Regions from separate parts of the Sideroxydans sp. CL21 genome, predicted to be linked through region 1. Evidence: predicted binding sites of a transcription regulator. Region 1 holds the regulator's gene; each other region holds the start of a gene.

Region 1 (6,177 bases):
AACCTATTGGCTCAATTTGCAGGTGCAGCCGTTGCCGCAAGCGGAGAGCCAGCAGCGCCACGATGTCGACTACTATGTCGACAACTTCACTGCAACCTCGCTGAACATCCTGGGCCAGCCCCGCTTCATCCTGAAAGCAGAAAAACTGTGGCATTACCCGGACGACGACACCACACACTTGCAGATGCCGCACCTCACGAGTCTATCCCCCGGTCGTCCGCCGACGCTCACCACGTCTCTAACCGGGATGCTTACCAGCAAAGGCGACGAAGTGTACCTCTACGATGAGGTGCACATCGTGCGCCCTGCCACGGCCGACTCCCTCGAACAGGACTTCACCACCGATTACCTGCATGCCATCCCCGACCGCGACTTTGCCGAGACCGACCGGGCTGTGGTGATGAGCGACAAGTACAACGTCATCAATGCTGTCGGCATGCAACTCGATAACAAAGCGGGCACGGTCAAGCTGCTGTCGCACGTCAGAGCCACCCATGAGCCAATCCCGCACTAACGCCGCCGCGCTGTGCGGCCTGCTGCTCCTGATCTGGAGCGGCCTGCTGCACGCCGAAGATGCGGATCGCGACAAACCCATCCATCTGGAGTCGGATCGCGTCGTCGTCGATGACGTCAAGCAAGTCAGCGTGTTCGAGGGCGAAGTCGAACTCACCCAGGGAACGATCCGCATCCGGGCGGAAAAAGTCGTCGTGACGCAGGACAAACTGGGCTTCAAGCATTGCACCGCCACCGGACACCTCGCCAATTTCCGCCAGAAACAGGAAGGCACGGATCAGTACATGGAAGGTTACGGTGAACGAATCGTGTACGATACCCGTGCCGAGGTTGTCGATTTCTACGTGCACGCCCGCGTCAAGCGCGAACTGGACGATGTGCAGGGAGACCACATCGAGTACAGTACCCGTACCGAGGTGTTCAAGGTGTTTGGCGATCCCGCTCATGCCAACGACCCGAACAAGGGCCGCGTGCATGCGGTGATCCAGCCAAAAGCCGAAGAGAGCCCCGACAAACCCGCGCCCAAGAATGCGCCGCTCACCATCGAATCCAGCCCGACATTGACCAACGAAAAACCATGAGTGAACTCAGAACCGTCTCGCTGAACAAGCGCTATCGCGCCCGCACTGTAGTGCATGATGTATCGCTGTCCGTAAAAAGCGGCGAAGTGGTCGGGTTGCTGGGACCAAACGGTGCGGGCAAGACCACCAGCTTCTACATGATCGTCGGCCTGGTCGCTGCGGACGGCGGCGAGATATTCATCGACGACCAGGAAATCACGCACCTCCCCATCCATCGTCGCGCGCGCCTCGGTCTGGCCTATCTGCCGCAGGAAGCCTCCATTTTCCGCCGCCTGACCGTGACCGAAAACATCCGGGCCGTGCTGGAGTTGCAGGGTTATGCCGATGCCGAGATGGACCTGCGGCTGGAAGCGTTGCTGAACGATCTGCACATTACCCATATCCGCGACAATCCGGCCATCAGCCTGTCCGGCGGCGAACGGCGGCGGGTGGAAATCGCCCGTTCGCTGGCAACCGACCCGCGCTTCATCCTGCTCGACGAACCTTTCGCCGGGGTCGATCCCATCGCCGTGATCGACATCCAGAAGATCATCCGTTTCCTCAAGGAACGCGGTATCGGCGTACTCATTACGGACCATAACGTGCGCGAGACGCTGGGTATCTGCGACCGCGCTTACATTATCAACGCCGGTTCGGTAATGGCGGAGGGCAATCCCGACGAAATCATCTATAATGAGGGCGTGAGGAAGGTGTATTTGGGCGAACACTTCAAGCTGTAAAGATCAGGATAAAACCGCCACTCACCGAATAGCCACGATGAAACACTCTCTCCAACTCAGGCAATCCCAACAACTGATGCTCACGCCCCAGTTGCAGCAGGCCATCAAGCTGCTGCAACTTTCGACGCTGGAGATCAATCAGGAGACTGCGCGCCTGCTGGACGAGAATCCCTTCCTTGAGCGCGAGGACGACAGTACCAACCAGACCTATAGCGGCAACAGCAGCTCCGACATCCCCGCCCCTTCCGGCAGTACCGAAACGAGCAGCGCCCCTGCCGAAGCTGAATCACGCAAAGACGACGGCAACGAATGGCCCGAACCTACGTTCTCTTCATCGTCATCCTCGTCCGGCCCTGACGACGAGGACGACGGCTATTCCGAAGTCGCCGCCGAGAAACCCAGCATGCGTGAGCACTTGCTCTGGGAATTGAACATGAGCCAGATGGATCCGCGCGACAAGAAGATCATCGGACTACTCATCGACGCGCTGGACGAAAATGCCTACCTGTCGCAACCGTTGGAAGAAATTTTCGAACTGCTGCCGCCCGAACTGGACATTTCGCTGGACGATCTGGAAACGGCTCTGGTGCAGTTGCAATATCTGGATGCACCCGGTATCGGCGCACGCAACCTGAGCGAATGCCTGGCATTGCAACTGCGTGCCATGCCGGAAGATATACCGGGCCGCGATCTGGCATTGGCCATTGTCAGCGATCATCTGGACTTGCTGGCCGCGCGGGATTTCAGCAAATTGAAAAAGGCCCTGCGCTGCGACGATGACGCCTTGCGCTGCGCACAGGATCTGATCGTGCATCTGCAACCCAAACCCGGTTCGGCCTTCGAGCATCGTGCTGCGGACTATGTGGTGCCGGACGTACTGGTGGAACGCCACGGCGGCATCTGGCGCGCACGTTTGAATCCGGAAGCCATGCCGCGCCTGCGCATCAATCAGGTGTATGCCAACATCCTGCAACAGCGCAACGAGAAGAACGCGCAGGAAATGGCCGGGCAACTGCAGGAAGCGCGCTGGTTCATCAAAAACCTGCAGCAACGTTTCGAAACTATTTTGCGCGTATCGCAGGCCATCGTCGAAAGGCAGCGCCAGTTCTTCGAGCACGGTGACATCGCCATGCGCCCGCTGGTGCTGCGCGAGATCGCCGAACAACTCGAACTGCATGAATCCACCATTTCGCGCGTGACTACACAGAAGTTCATGCTCACCCCGCGCGGCATCTACGAATTCAAATACTTCTTCGGCAGCGGCCTTGCCACCGAAGCGGGCGGTGCGTGCTCATCCACCGCCATCCGTGCACTGATCAAGCAATTGGTCAGCGAGGAAGACGGGAAACACCCGCTCACCGACAGTCGCATGTCAGAAATCCTGGCACAGCAGGGCATTCTAGTCGCCCGCCGTACCGTGGCAAAATACCGCGAGGGGATGAACATCCTTCCGGTAAATCTTCGTAAATCACTCTAACCAAAAGGAGCAGGCCATGAACCTCAACCTCACAGGACGTCACCTCGAAATCACGCCGGCCATCCGCGAACATGTGCTCAGCAAACTGGACAAGGTCAAACGCCATTTCGACAACGTGATCGACATCAACGTGATCCTGTCTGTGGACAAGCTGGTGCAGAAAGCCGAAGCCAACGTCCATGTTTCCGGCAAAGCCATCTTCGCCGAAACCGAGGACAGCAACCTGTATGTGGCCATAGACGCACTGGTCGATTCGCTGGACCGCCAGGTGTTGAAACACAAGGAAAAGTACACCGCGCGTCGCCATGACGAAACCGGCAAGCAAAGCGCAGCAGACTGAAGCGATGCGGGGCAACCAGAAGTGGTTGCCCCGTTTTCTTGTTATGGTGAAATAGTATGAGCCTGATCAGCAAAATTCTAACCCCTGAATGTGTCCTGCTGGACAACGAGTCCACCAGCAAAAAACGCGTATTCGAACGTGTCGGCTTATTGTTCGAAAACACGCTCCATATCGGACGCAGCCAGGTGTTCGACAGCCTGTTCGCTCGCGAAAAACTAGGTTCCACCGGATTGGGGCAAGGAGTAGCCATCCCGCATGGCAGGGTGAAAGGTCTGCGCGAAGCTGCAGCTGCCTTCGTCAAAATGCAGAACCCCATCCCTTTCGACGCACCGGACGGATTGCCGGTGAGTTTCATTTTTGTGTTGCTCGTTCCCGAACGTGCAACCGACCTGCATCTGCAACTGTTGGGCGAATTGGCGCAGATGTTCTGCGACAAATCGTTCCGCGAAAAATTGCAGGCCACCGACGATACTGTCGCGATCCACAAACTCTTCGTCGACTGGCAGGGATAAGGAAATCCATATGGCTCAGGTCAACATCCAGCAACTCTTCGAGGACAAGCAGGAACGCCTGGGCCTGACCTGGGTGGGCGGCGCAAAGGGCGGTGACCGCATGCTTGAGAGCGAGATCGTCAACGCTTCCAACCGCGGCCTGATCGGCCACATGAATGTGATCCATCCGAACTGGGTACAGGTATTCAGCAGCACCGAACTCGATTATCTGCATGCGCTCTCGCCTTCCGATCTGGCCGTTACGCTGACGCAGTTGGAACAAAGCGAGCCTCTATGTCTGATCGTGGCGGGCGAGACCGAGATACCAAAGGGTCTGCTGGACTTCGCCAATCGCACCCATACCCCGTTGTTCCAGTCACCCTTGGGCAGCGTGCAACTGATGTGGATGATTCGCCACTACATCGTCAAGGGGCTGGCCGATTCGACCACGCGCCACGGCGTTTTTCTCGATGCGCTCGGCGTCGGCGTCATGATCACCGGCGACAGCGGCGTGGGCAAGAGCGAGCTGGCGCTGGAACTGATCACGCGCGGTAGCGGACTGGTGGCCGACGACATCACCGAGTTGTATCGCATCTCGCCGGAGACGCTGGAAGGACGCTGCCCGGAATTGTTGCGCGACTTCCTGGAAGTGCGCGGCCTGGGCATGCTCAACATTCGCACCATGTTCGGCGAGACAGCGGTGCGCCGCAAGAAGAGCCTCAAGCTGATCGTGCATCTTTATCGTCCGCCGCACGACGACCTTTCCAAACTGGAGCGCCTGCCGACTTCCGGCTTCGAGGAGATCATGGGCGTCAAAATCAGCAAGGTCGAGCTGCCCGTGATGGCAGGCCGCAACCTCGCCGTGCTGGTGGAAGCCGCGGCTCGCAACTTCGTGCTGCAGCAGCGCGGGATCAACACCATGCAGGAATTCATTTCGCGCCAGGAAATTCTGATGCGGGGGGCGTGACGTGCAGTTATTTTTGATCAGCGGCTTATCCGGTTCCGGCAAGAGCGTCGCGCTCAATGTGCTCGAAGACAGCGGATATTACTGCGTGGACAATCTGCCTGCCGAACTGCTGCATGTGCTGACGAACAACCTGAAACTGGCAGGCGTGCAAAAAGTCGCCGTCAGCGTCGATGTGCGCAGCGGCAACAGCGTCGTGCTGCTGCCGCAATACATCGAGAAACTCAAGCAGCAGGATATCGATGTGCATTTGCTGTTCCTCGACGCAAATAATGAGACGCTGGTCAAACGCTTCTCCGAAACACGCCGTCTGCATCCCCTGAGCGATGGCGTGAAGACGCTGCCGGAAAGCGTCACTCTGGAGCGCGAATTGCTGGCCGAGATTGCCAGCATCGGCCATCACATCGACACCAGCGACCTCAATGCCAACGCCTTGCGCGCTTGGATCAAACAGTTCATCGCGCTGGATCGCGCGCGCCTCACCCTGCTGTTCGAATCGTTCGCGTTCAAGAACGGCTTGCCGCTGGATGCCGATCTGGTTTTCGATGTGCGCTGCCTGCCCAACCCGCATTACGACCCTGTGTTGCGCCCTTACACCGGACGCGACAAGCCGGTGATCGATTTCCTGGATGGCACGCCGCTCGCGCAAAAGATGTATACCGACATCCGCAACTTCATCGAGAACTGGCTGCCCAGCTTCATCGCCGACAACCGCAGCTACCTCACCGTTGCCATCGGCTGTACCGGCGGACAGCATCGCTCGGTCTACTTCGCCGAAAAGCTGGCGCAACATTTCAAATCGCAGCAACAGGTCCTGCTGCGCCATCGCGAACTCACGCAACAAGCCTGACCGTGCTGCAACATATCAAGCCCGGCGACTACCTCACTTTGCTTGTCGGCGGCCTGTGTACCATTTGGATAACGGTTGCTGTCTGGTCCGGCGGACCGGCAGACAAGGCCCTGATCCGCAGCGGCGGCAAAGTATTTCTTGAAGTGCCGCTGTCGCGCGACCAGCAGATCGAAGTGCCCGGCCCGCTCGGGACCAGCATCGTTACCATCGAAAAGCGCAGGGCACGCATCACCTCCGACCCC
Region 2 (6,177 bases), 2.3 Mb from region 1:
TGGTGCATGAGTATGCGCAGTGCGGCATCGGTCAAGTTGAGCTGTCTGCCCTGTTGCGTACTGACCTTCTCCACCAGGAATCGTGCGATCTCGGGGATGTCTTCCATGCGGTCGCGCAACGGCGGCAAGTACAGCGGCATGACGTTAAGGCGGTAATACAAGTCTTCACGGAAGCGGCCTTTTTCCACTTCCGCTTCCAGGTCGCGGTGCGTGGCGGCAACCACGCGCACATCCACTTTGATGGTTTTTGTGCCGCCGACGCGTTCCAGTTCGCCTTCCTGCAGCACGCGCAGCAGCTTGGCCTGGAAAGAGGCGGAGATCTCGCCAATCTCGTCGAGGAACACTGTGCCGCCTTCAGCTTGCTCGAAGCGCCCCTTGCGTTGCGCCACGGCTCCTGTGAACGCCCCTTTCTCGTGGCCGAACAATTCGGATTCCAGCAAGGTCTCCGGCAAGGCTGCGCAGTTGAGCTTGACGAAGCTTCCGCGCGCGCGCGGCGAGTTGTAATGGATGGCGTTGGCGATCAACTCCTTGCCGGTACCGGTCTCGCCGCGTATCAGCACCGTGGTGTTCCACTTCGCCACCAGCCGCACTTGCTCGAAGATGCGGCGCATCGGCTGGGTGTGGCCGATGATGTTGTCGAAGCCGTACTGGCCGCGCACGGTGCGGCGCAGCACATCCCGTTCTTCGACGATCTCCTTTTTTTCCTGCGCCACTTCCTGCGACAGGCGCACGCTCTGGCCGATCAGATTGCCGACCATTTCCAGAAAGTGCTGGTATTCGCCGAGTTGTCTGTTGATGCTGGGCGCGGGCTGAGCCGCCAGCACGCCGATCACTTTCTGGCCGACGCGGATGGGTACGCCGACGAAAGCGCCTCGCGGATCATAGATGCCCATGCGGCTCAGGAAGCGCGGCTCATCCATGATAGATTCGACCACGATACTGCTGCCGGTCTTCAGGATGGTGCCGACTACGCCTTCGCCGGGCTGATAACTGACTTCCTCGGTGACGGCGTCCGAAACGCCATATACCAGCGACACCTGCAGTTCGCCGCTGGCCGCGTCGATAAGACTGACCATGCCGCGTTCCAGTGCCACACCCTCGTGCAACGCATGCAGCACGCCGTCGAGCGTTTCCTTGAGGTTGAGCGAACGCGACAATACCTTGCTTACCTGGTACAGCGTGTCCAGTTCGGAACGCAGCAGGTCGACTTCGTGTCCGGCCCTTCTTTCAATACGATCATTGGGCATGATTCATTCCCGTCGCGAAAGGCAGTTGCACGCGCACGCGGCAACCGGCGTGATATTCCGGATCGATATCGATGGTGCCGCCGTGACGGCTCACGACTTCCTGGGCCATGGCCAGGCCGAGACCAAGATGCTGTTTTGCGGCCCCCTTGGTGGTGAAGAACGGCTGGAATACCTTGAAGCGCAAGTCATCGGCGATACCCGGTCCGCTATCTTCGACGAACACTTCGACATGATCGGGGCGGGATGTGCAGGAAAGACGCAACTCACGCTGCCCGCCGCGCCGCTCGTTGACCGCTTCGATGGCATTCGCAACGAGTTGCTTGAACAGGTTGGTCAGTTGCGCCGGATTCCCGGACACCACCGACGATTCGGTCGAGGGCGCCCATTCCACCACGATGCCCGCACCGAGCAGGCTGGCTGTGGTGAGTTTGAGCACATCGGCCAGCACTTCGTTCAGATTGACCGGCTGCATGGCCTCCTTGCCCTGATCCGGGATGCAGGCGCGCAACGTCTCCAGCACCTCGCGGCTTTTCTGGATCGCTTCTTCAATTGCACCGGCGGCAGGCAGGTCGCTGCCGGTTTCGCGCCGTCTTCCCATCATGTTGGCGGCGGCACTCAGCATGTTGAGCGGACCTTCCAGCTGGTACACCGCGCCTGCCAGCGTTTCGCGCAAACCCTGTATGCGTTCCTGTTCCGACAACAGAGCGCGCAGGCTGTTGATGCGCAGCGCTTCCTGCTGGCGCTTGAGTTCGCTGATGTCCTGGATGGTGAGCAGCAGGTAGTGGCGGCGCTGCGGGTCGTAGAAAGCATCCGCACCGACATCGTGTTCCTCGAACCACGATATCGCGCAGGAGAACCAGCGTGCCGGGCGGTTGGGATTTTCGATGAAGACCTCGCGCGCGGCGATGTTGCGATGCTTGTCATATGCTTTGGTGAATACCTCGCCCATTTGGGCGCGCAGCGCGGCAAGCAGCCTCACCGCAGGTTCCTTGCCGAGGTCGCCGATCAGCTTCTTGTATTCCTGATTGTCCAGCAGCACGCGCTCCTGTTCGTCGAGCAGCACGATGGCAACCTGTGCCGCATCCACCACCGATTCGATCAGCGTCTTCTGGTTCTGCACCTGGCGTTCCAGCCGGTGCACTTCGGTGACGTCGCGGTGCATGCCGAGGTAATGCGTGGTGAGGCCTTCTTCTCCCACCACCGGGGTGATGGTGACGTCCGCCAGGTAGCGGTTGCCGTCCTTGCGCTTGTTGACCAGCAGGCCGTTCCACGGACGCTGCCTTTGTATCTGCGCCCACAAGGATTCATAGACCAGCTTGGGGGTGACGTGGTACGACAAAATGGATTCGTTGTGCCCGATGACTTCTTGCTGTCCGTAGCCCGTGATGCGCTGGAAAGCGGCGTTCGCATACAGGATGTTGGCGCGCGCATCGGTGATGGAGATCGCCAGCGCGGCTTGCTCCACCGCCTGCCGGAAAAGATGCGTTGGCACGTTGCTGCCGCGCTCTTCTGCGGATGCCTGCGGTTTAGGTTCGTGCGGTACGGGTGGCTTGGCCATGATGTTCCCAATTCATGCGTATGAGACATGTTCAGCAATATCTGTGCCGTTGATTTTCCGTTCCGGCTCAATGCGGTCAATGGCAGGCAGGTTGTCGTGTTTGCTACATCGGCGCACGGCCCGACCCGACAACGACAAAGGTTTTCCGCACTGGTCTGGTGCGTTCCGGCAGCAAACGCCTGATTTTGTGCGGCTCCCTTTCTGCCGTCCGTTCTGGCACGCCGCTTGCACTAAGGAGCACAGGAGATCGATATGCGCGAATACCTTTTATTACTGCTCAGCACCGTGCTGGTGAACAACGTGGTGCTGGTGAAATTCCTGGGGCTGTGTCCGTTCATGGGCATCTCCAAGAAAACCGATACCGCAGTCAGCATGGGTCTGGCCACGACCTTCGTGATGACCATGGCTTCCGCATCCTGCTGGATGCTGGAACACTGGCTGCTGGTGCCGTTGGGTATGGTGTACCTGCGCATCCTGGTTTACATCCTGGTCATCGCGGTCGTGGTGCAGTTCACCGAGATGGTGGTACGCAAAACCAATCCTGCGCTGTACCAGGTGCTGGGCATCTACCTGCCGCTGATCACTACCAATTGCGCCGTACTGGGCATCCCGCTGCTGACCACGCAGGAGAAGCTGCCCTTTGCGAACAGCTTGCTTTACGGCTTCGGCTCGGCTGCCGGTTTTACCCTGGTGCTGTTGCTGTTCGCTGGTCTGCGCGAACGCCTGGCGCTGGCGCAAGTACCGGGTGCGTTCATCGGTGCACCGATCGGATTCATTACTGCAAGTTTGCTGGCATTGGCCTTCATGGGCTTTGCCGGCCTTGTTTAGAAATGTAAGGTGGGCACAAAAACGTGCCCACCCTACCTGGAAATTATCAGGAGAAAAAAATGTTCGTCGCTGTCGTCAGCCTGACTATCCTCGGTTCAGCCATGGGACTTTTCCTCGGCTATGCCGCACGCCGTCTCGAGGTTGAAGGCAATCCGCTGATAGAAGAGATACAGGCCATACTGCCCGGTTCGCAGTGCGGCCAATGCGGCTTTCCCGGATGCGCGGGCGCTGCGCAAGCTTTGGCCGACCGCAGCGCACCCATCACGCTGTGCCCGCCCGGCGGCCGTGCCGTGGTGCAGGCGTTGGCATTGAAGCTCGGTGTCGAAGCCAATCTCTCCGACGTAAAAGACAACGTGCCGATGATCGCCGAAGTGAAGGAAGAAATATGCATCGGCTGCACGCGTTGCTTCAAGGTATGTCCCACCGATGCAATCATGGGTGCGGCACAACAGATGCATTCGGTATTCCGCGAGGCGTGCACTGCCTGCGGCAAGTGCGAGGAAGTCTGCCCGACCGAGTCGATCAAACTGCAGCCGATCCCGGTGACACTGCACGCCTGGTACTGGCACAAGCCGGTCATTCAACCGATGCAGACAGTTAGTGCGTGAGGAGTGCAGCATGAGCAGAGAGCAGGGGCCCCACGTGTGGGGATGTGAACGTCAGCGAGTGCGGGAGGGTCGTTGTGCAGCAACGGGGTACCCACCGGCCTCCTCCTTGCGAGGGCTGCTGCAAAGCATCCGGCTCACTGCATGTTGCATTCCGCTCCATTTTAATGAGGGTGCTTTATGAAACTCTTTCGATTACGTGGCGGGGTGCATCCGGAAAGCTGCAAGGAATTGGCGGCGGATCGTTCGATCCGCGTTCTGCCCATGCCGAAGCGCCTGTACGTGCCCCTGCTACAACACGTGGGTGCGCCCGCACAGCCTCTGGTCAATGTGGGCGACAAGGTGCTGAAGGGGCAACTCATCGGCGCCGGCCAGGGCGTCATTTCCGCTCCTGTGCATGCGCCTACTTCCGGGCGCATCCTCGCCATCGGTGATTTCCCCGCGGCACATCCGTCCGGGCTGACTGCGCCGACGATAACAATAGAAGCGGACGGCGAAGACCGCTGGCTAGAGACGGAGATCGTATCCGATCCATTTGCACTGACACCGGACGAGATTGCTGCACGCGTCGCCGCTGCGGGCATCGTCGGCATGGGCGGTGCGACTTTTCCCTCTGCGGTAAAACTGAATCTCTCGCGCAAGAATAATGTGCGCACGCTCATCATCAACGGCGGCGAGTGCGAGCCCTATATCACTTGCGATGACCGGCTCATGCGCGAACGGGCGGCCGAAATTGTCGAGGGCGTTCGCCTCATCCGGCACGCAGTGGGTGCGACCGAAATCATGGTCGGCATCGAAGAGAACAAACCGGCGGCACTTGCCGCCATGCAGGCTGCGGCAAACGGCACCGAAGTCCGGGTGATCGCCGTTCCGGCGATGTACCCGATGGGATGGGACAAGCAAATGATCCGTGCGCTGACAGGACGTGAAGTGCCTGCAGACGGACGCACTGCCGACATCGGCGTACTGGTGCACAACGTCGCGACGGCCTTTGCCGTACGCGATGCCGTGCGTTTCGGTCGCCCCCTGGTGTCGCGGCTGGTGACGGTGAGCGGCGGTTCGGTGGTCGAACCGGGCAATCTGGAAGTGCCGATCGGAACGCTGGTCGAAACACTATTCCAGTTCTGTGGCGGTTTTGCCGGCAAGCCGGCGCGCATGGTGCTGGGCGGGCCGATGATGGGAATCGAACTGGCAACGGCTGCCGTGCCTATCGTAAAGGGCAGCAGCGGTGTGCTGGCGCTGACCTCCGGCGAGATAGGCAGCGTCCAGCCGGCCCCGTGCATCCGCTGTTCCAGTTGCGTGCGCGCATGCCCTGTCGGGCTGCTGCCGCTGGACATGGCTGCACATATCCGCGCCGGTGATTCGACCGGCTCCGTTGCGCTGGGGTTGAAGGACTGTATTGCCTGCGGCTGCTGTTCATTCGTTTGCCCGTCGCATATTCCGCTGGTGCACTACTTCAACTTCGCCAAGGGCGAATTGATGGAACAGGAACGCGTGAAGCTGAAACAGGAAGCCACCAAGAAGCTGGCAGACGCCCGCAACGAGCGTATCGCCCGCATCGCCCGCGAGCGTGCCGAAGCGGCAGCGAAACGCAAAGCCGCGCGCGAAGCAAAAGAACGCGCCGCAAAAGAAGCCGCAGCCAAGGCTGCAACGGAGACCGCATGAACCCCATTGCACATTCCCCGCACGCACACGCACCCGTCAGCATCGGCAAAGTGATGGGCACAGTGCTGCTCGCGCTGACGCCGGCTACGCTGTTCGGTTTCTGGCTATACGGCTGGCCCGCCATCAACCTGTGGGCGGTGTCTCTTATTGCCGCCATCGTCGGCGAAGCCTTTACTGTCAGTTTGCAGGGACGTGCCGTGCGCCCGGTGCTGATGGACGGTTCCGGAATATTGACGGCATGGCTGTTGGCGATTTCTCTGCCGCCGTTTGCGCC
Region 3 (6,177 bases), 2.0 Mb from region 1:
ACGGCGATTGCTGGCCGCAGCGGGGATCAACTTGACCAGCTCCTGGCGCATGCGCTCCGCGTGGTCCTGGTCGTCGCAGAAGACGATGGTTTTTGCCATGGGGTCGGTGGCTTTGAGGTATTCCCAAATCTTGCTGGCAACAAGCTGGGTGCGCTTTTCCAAAACAAGATTGCGGTCAAAATCTTTGGTGTTGTACTGGCGTTGTTCAACCACTTGCCCGAGCTTGTCGATCTTGCCTTTTTCGGGGGTGTAGCCCAGCGCATCGACATCGGTAGCGATGCGAATGACTTTGTAGGGAGCAAGGAAGCCGTCCTCGATACCTTGCTTGAGCGAATAGGTGTAGATGGGTTCGCCGAAATACTTGTAGTTGAATTCGGGATCTTCAATGACCCGCACTTGCTTTTTCTTATCAAACTGCGTCTTCTCTTTGGGCGTGGCAGTCAGACCCAGATGGGTGGCGCTGCTGAAGTAGTCGAGCACTTCGCGCCAGGCGGAATCTTCGGCGGCGCTGCCGCGATGGCATTCGTCAATGACGACCAGATCGAAGAAGTCTTCCGGAAACTGCCGGTAAATTTGCTTCCACTCTTCCTTGCCGGTCACAGCCTGGTAAAGCGCCAGATATATCTCGTAGTTTTTCTTGACCTCGCGATTGGTGACCTTGTGCATCACTTCGCCAAAGGGGGCAAAGTCCTGCTGTATGGTTTGGTCAACCAGAATGTTGCGATCAGCCAGAAACAGGATGCGTTTTTTGGATTTTGCTTTCCACAGTCGCCAGATGATCTGGAACGCGGTATAGGTCTTTCCGGTGCCGGTCGCCATGACCAGCAGCACGCGTTGCTGCCCCTTGGCGATGGCTTCAATGGCGCGGTTAATCGCCACGCGCTGGTAATAGCGCGGCTCGCGACCGCTACCGTCCGTGTGATATGGTTGCTCGATGAGTTGAACGGCGGCGGGGGCTGCTAACCCTTTCCACTGCTGATACAAGGGCCAGAGATCGGCCAGTGAGGGGAATTCGCCGAGTTGTAGCTCGCGCTCAACCGGCTGCGTCAGGCCGGTGCGGTCATGCAGCAGAAAGCCTTCGCCGTTGCTGCTGAGCGCAAAGGGGGCATCCAGCATTTCGGCATACAGCAATGCCTGCGGCATGCCTTGTCCCACCTGAAATTTTGCCTGCTTGGCTTCGACTACCGCGATAGGAACGTTGGGGCTTGCGTAAAGCACAAAGTCGGCACGCTTCGGCCCGCCTTTGGCATCGGGATTCTTGATGCGCGCAGCCAATTTACCTCGCACCATGACGCGACCGTCTGTGAGCTGCACTTCCTCTCGAAATTGGTGCTGTTGCCACCCCGCTTGCTGAATAGCCGGAGTAATGAACTTGGTACAGATGTCGCGCTCTGATAAGTCCCGTTTATCCATGTATGGTTTGTCGGCAGCATGCAGACCGTGGATTGTTCTTGAGAACGGAGTTTACCATTCACTTGATACACAAGGATAACTAGTGATAACACTGATTATCACTTACTGGTTTGATCTTGATGGTGGAAATTTATGACCGAAAGGATTTTAGTGTTTGTCCTAATAAGTTGGGAGCGGACCTCGCAGCAGGCCGCGCCGACTTCATTTTCAGGAAATCACCTGCGTTCGCTCAGGCCGAGGAGTGAGCCCTCCTTGAAATACTCTTGACGGTCTGCTTCGGTCGATTTGAAACGATCATCACAATTCCAAATCAACCACCAAATACGATCTGGTTTCAGCTTGAATTTCATCTAAAAATTCATTATCAACCGCTGATTACGGATACCCCATAGAAAATGAGCACAGCGACCTGATCGCTGTGCTCATTTTTATCAATGCCCGTGAGTCAGTATTTTTTCTCCACTGTCTTTCGGGAAATACTTTTTCTTGTGCAAGTAGATTAGAGTTCCAAGAAATCCAAACACCCAAACCCACAGCAAGACCAACCCGACATAACCACTCATTGTTTATCTCCATATTTCCCAATTAATAAAGGTAGTCGATTTCTCAATATCCAGTTGAAACTGACTAGCTTATCCCGACAGACTTAATTACAACCCGACAGACTTTATTGTTTCCCATCATCACCAATACTTACCAACCCGACTCGCGCTCCGCCGTGGCGGTGATCTTGTGGATACTCAGGTCGGCACCGTTGAATTCCTCTTCCTGAGTGAGACGGATGCCGATGGTTTTTTTCAGCACGCCATACACGACAAAACCGCCGATCAATGCGATGGCTATTCCAAGAATGGTGCCGATGAGTTGCGACATGATGCTCACCCCGCCGATTCCGCCCAGTGCTTTTGCACCAAAGATACCTGCAGCGATGCCGCCCCATGCGCCGCAAAGCCCATGCAATGGCCATACACCGAGTACGTCGTCGATCTTCCAGCGGTTCTGTGTGAGAGTGAACATCCAGACAAACAATCCACCTGCCACACCGCCGGTGATTAAAGCACCAAGAGGGTGCATCAAATCGGAACCCGCGCACACCGCCACCAGCCCTGCGAGTGGGCCGTTATGCACAAAGCCCGGGTCGTTTCTGCCAGCCCACAAGGCGACCAGTGTGCCGCCAACCATTGCCATCAGGGAATTCACGGCGACCAGGCCGCTGATCTTGTCTATGGTCTGTGCCGACATGACATTGAAGCCGAACCAGCCCACAGTCAGCACCCATGCACCGAGCGCCAGAAAGGGAATGCTGGAAGGAGGATGAGCGGAGATGCGGCCATCCTTGTTGTAACGCCCATGGCGCGAACCGAGCATCAGCACGGCTGCCAAGCCTATCCAGCCGCCGACGGCATGCACGACCACTGACCCTGCGAAATCGTGGAATTCCGCACCGAAGCTGGCATTCAACCAATTTTGAACACCGAAGCGATGGTTCCAGGCGATGCCTTCAAAGAAGGGGTAGACGAAGCCGACCAGCACGAAAGTAGCGGCGAGCATGGGATTGAAACGCGCTCGCTCGGCCACGCCGCCGGATACGATGGCTGGAATGGCAGCTGCGAATGTGAGCAGGAAGAAAAACTTGACCAGCTCATACCCGTTCTTCTGGGCCAGTTCTTCCGCACCCGAAAAAAAATTGACACCGTAAGCTATGCTGTAACCGATAAAGAAATACGCCAGTGTCGAAATGGCGAAATCGGAAAGTATCTTCACCAATGCGTTGACCTGATTCTTTTTCCGTACGGTACCGAGTTCCAGAAATGCGAACCCAGCGTGCATTGCCAGCACCATTATCGCGCCCAACAAGATAAATAATGCATCCGTTCCGACCTTCAGGTTTTCCATCATCTCTCCAAATAAGTGCAATCCGGAGGAACGCGAGCAAGCCTTGTGCCAGACAAATCATATATTGATTTATATAGTTTTTTTATTTTTAAGTGAATATTCGAGGAAAATAAATTCACCATCTTGGTGCCATTAAATTATTAATGCACCACATTGGCGCCTTACTATGGTGCAGGCCAGCACCCATTTAATGCTTTTTCCAGCCAGAACAGTCCGACGATCGTTTTGCTATCGGTGATCTTGCCTAGCCGTATCCACTCGATAGCTTCATCCAGGGAAAGTTCGAACACTTCAAGGAATTCCCCCTCGTCCAGCTTGCTGCCCACATGCTTCAATCCGCGCGCAAGAAAATACTCCATACGCTCGTCGGAATAGCCGATGCACGGCCAGGCTGTGGTGAGATGTATCCATTCGCTCGCCACGTAGCCGGTCTCTTCCAGCAGTTCGCGCTGGGCGGTGACGAGGATGTCTTCACCGCCGTCGATCTTGCCGGCGGGCAGTTCGATAAATTCGCGATGCAGGGGATAGCGAAACTGTCGCTCCATTACCAGATTGCCGTTATCCAGCATGGCAAGCATCGCCACGGCGCCGGGATGGGTGATGTACTCGCGCGAGCTCTTGCTGCCGTCCGGCAACAGCACAGTATCCTTGAGTACTTCAATGAAACCGCCGTTGTACATCACTTGGCTATCGAGTTGTTTCTCGGTCAGATCCATATTCATTCTCCTCAAACGAACACTCCCGCCGTGGCGGGAGTGTTTATTCAAAACATGTTATCAATCAGTGCAGCAACGATTGCTGCACCGAGACGGCACACACAGACATCAGTGTATTGGGTAGCATGCCAAGTGCCAGCACCGCCAATCCGTTGATGGAAATGAGCAGGCTGCTGTCCGGCTGGATGTAGAGTTTCTCGTGGCTCTCCGGCGCGTCGAAATACATCAGCTTGACGATACGCAGGTAGTAGAAGGCACCGATCAGCGAGAACAGCACAGCCATCACGACCAGCGGGAGATGTCCGGTCTGAACTGCCGCGTTCAGCACTGAGAACTTGGCGTAGAACCCGACCGTCGGCGGTACACCGGCCATGGAGAACATCAGCAGCAGCATCATGAACGCAAGCCACGGGCTGCGCTGGTTGAGTCCCTTGAAGTCGTTGAGATTGTCCGCCTCGAAACCTTCGCGCGACAACAGCATGATCATGCCGAAACCGCCCAGGCTCATCAGCACATAGACCACAGCATAGAACATGGAGGAACCGTAACCTTCAAGCGTTCCGCTCAACACGCCGATGAGCAGGAAACCCATGTGGGCGATGGTCGAATACGCGAACATGCGCTTGAGGTTGGTCTGCGCGATGGCGGTGATATTCCCCACGGCCATCGACAGCACGGCCAGGATCATCAACATCCCGGACCAGTCGATCATCAGCGGTTGCAGCGCTTCTACCAGAAGGCGCATGATGAAAGCGAAGGCCGCCAGTTTGGGTGCGGAGCCGATGAACATCGTCATCGCGGTAGGCGCGCCCTGATATACATCGGGCACCCACATATGGAAGGGAACAGCGCCAATCTTGAACGCCAATCCTGCCACGATGAAGGCCAGGCCGAACACAAGCAGCGCCTTGTTCGCCGTGCCCTGGTGTATGACTTCGGCAATGCGGTTCACATCCAGCGAGCCGGTCGCGCCATAAAGCATGGACATGCCATAGAGCAGGAAACCGGAGGCCATCGCGCCGAGGATGAAGTATTTCATCGCCGATTCGGTGGCGACTGCCGAGTCGCGTTGCAAAGCAACCAGGGTATACAGGCTCAATGCAAGCACTTCCAAACCGAGATACAGTGAGAGAAAGTTGCTGGCGGATATCATCACCATCATGCCCAGTGTGGCAAACAGGACCAGCGCCAGGAACTCGCCGGTGAACAATCCGCGCGCCATCAGATAGCTGCGCGAATACACCAGCATCATGGAGACCGACAGGTAGGTCAGCAGCTTGAGTACGTCCGACATGAGATCATCCACGAACATATGGTGGAACATATGGACGATGCCGTCCTCATGCGTCGATACTGTGATCAGCGAGCAACCCAGCAAGGTGAGTTGCACCAGCAGGTAAGTGATTGTCTTGGTTTGATTCACGATGAACAGATCCGCGATGAGGATTGTGCACACCATCACAAGCAGGAATATCTCTGCGTAGGCCGGGGACAGGGAGGAGAGAAGATTCATGTTTTCCTCAATTCAAAACTTTGGGAGTAGCCAGATGCACCAGCAGATCGTTCACCGTTGTATGCATGATGTCGGCGAACGGCAAGGGATACAAACCCATGCCCAACACAGCGACCGTCAGCAAGACGAAGACGAGTTTCTCGCGCCCCCCGATGTCGCGCAGGTGTGCGACATGGTCGTTGGTAATGGCACCGAAAATCACGCGCTTGTACATCCATAGCGTATAGGCCGCGCCAAAGATCAGTGTGCTGGCCGCGAGGAAGGCATACCAGAAGTTGGCTTTCACCGCCCCCATGATCACCATGAATTCACCCACGAATCCGCTGGTGCCCGGCAAACCGCTGTTGGCCATGGAAAACAGCATGAAGAATGCGGCGAATATCGGCATTTTCTTTGCGACACCACCGTAATCGACGATCTGGCGCGAGTGCACGCGGTCATACAACACGCCGATACACAGGAACAGCGCGCCCGCCACGAATCCGTGCGAGATCATCTGCAACAATGCGCCTTCCATCCCGTAGGCATTGAAAATGAAAAAGCCCAGGGTAACGAAACCCATGTGCGAAATGGAAGAATAAGCAACCAGCTTCTTCATGTCCGACTGGGTGAGCGCAACCAGTCCGATATATACCACCG

The links. The regulator sigma-54, encoded in region 1, starts transcription at its own class of promoters, with help from an activator protein. The targets are predictions, from matches to a motif close to TGGCACNNTTCCTGCT.
Region 2: nifL (nitrogen fixation negative regulator NifL) is a predicted target of sigma-54. The motif match lies at 2,839-2,854, and genes of this name have one in related genera.
Region 3: QOY30_RS11360 (ammonium transporter) is a predicted target of sigma-54. The motif match lies at 3,345-3,360, and genes of this name have one in related genera.

The regions. Positions count from the first base shown of each region.
Region 1 covers NZ_LR699166.1:435,343-441,519, reverse strand. The annotation lists gene lptC (LPS export ABC transporter periplasmic protein LptC) at 1-514, shown strand, start outside; gene lptA (lipopolysaccharide transport periplasmic protein LptA) at 495-1,094, shown strand; gene lptB (LPS export ABC transporter ATP-binding protein) at 1,091-1,813, shown strand; gene QOY30_RS02185 (RNA polymerase factor sigma-54) at 1,851-3,290, shown strand; gene hpf (ribosome hibernation-promoting factor, HPF/YfiA family) at 3,307-3,630, shown strand; gene QOY30_RS02175 (PTS sugar transporter subunit IIA) at 3,687-4,142, shown strand; gene hprK (HPr(Ser) kinase/phosphatase) at 4,153-5,088, shown strand; gene rapZ (RNase adapter RapZ) at 5,090-5,935, shown strand; gene QOY30_RS02160 (NusG domain II-containing protein) at 5,938-6,177, shown strand, end outside.
Region 2 covers NZ_LR699166.1:2,748,686-2,754,862, reverse strand. The annotation lists gene nifA (nif-specific transcriptional activator NifA) at 1-1,247, opposite strand, end outside; gene nifL (nitrogen fixation negative regulator NifL) at 1,237-2,805, opposite strand; gene rsxA (electron transport complex subunit RsxA) at 3,058-3,633, shown strand; gene QOY30_RS12890 (RnfABCDGE type electron transport complex subunit B) at 3,693-4,241, shown strand; gene rsxC (electron transport complex subunit RsxC) at 4,419-5,903, shown strand; gene QOY30_RS12880 (RnfABCDGE type electron transport complex subunit D) at 5,900-6,177, shown strand, end outside.
Region 3 covers NZ_LR699166.1:2,445,169-2,451,345, forward strand. The annotation lists gene hsdR (EcoAI/FtnUII family type I restriction enzme subunit R) at 1-1,413, opposite strand, end outside; gene QOY30_RS11360 (ammonium transporter) at 2,107-3,309, opposite strand; gene QOY30_RS11365 (NUDIX domain-containing protein) at 3,474-4,025, opposite strand; gene nuoN (NADH-quinone oxidoreductase subunit NuoN) at 4,090-5,538, opposite strand; gene QOY30_RS11375 (NADH-quinone oxidoreductase subunit M) at 5,546-6,177, opposite strand, start outside.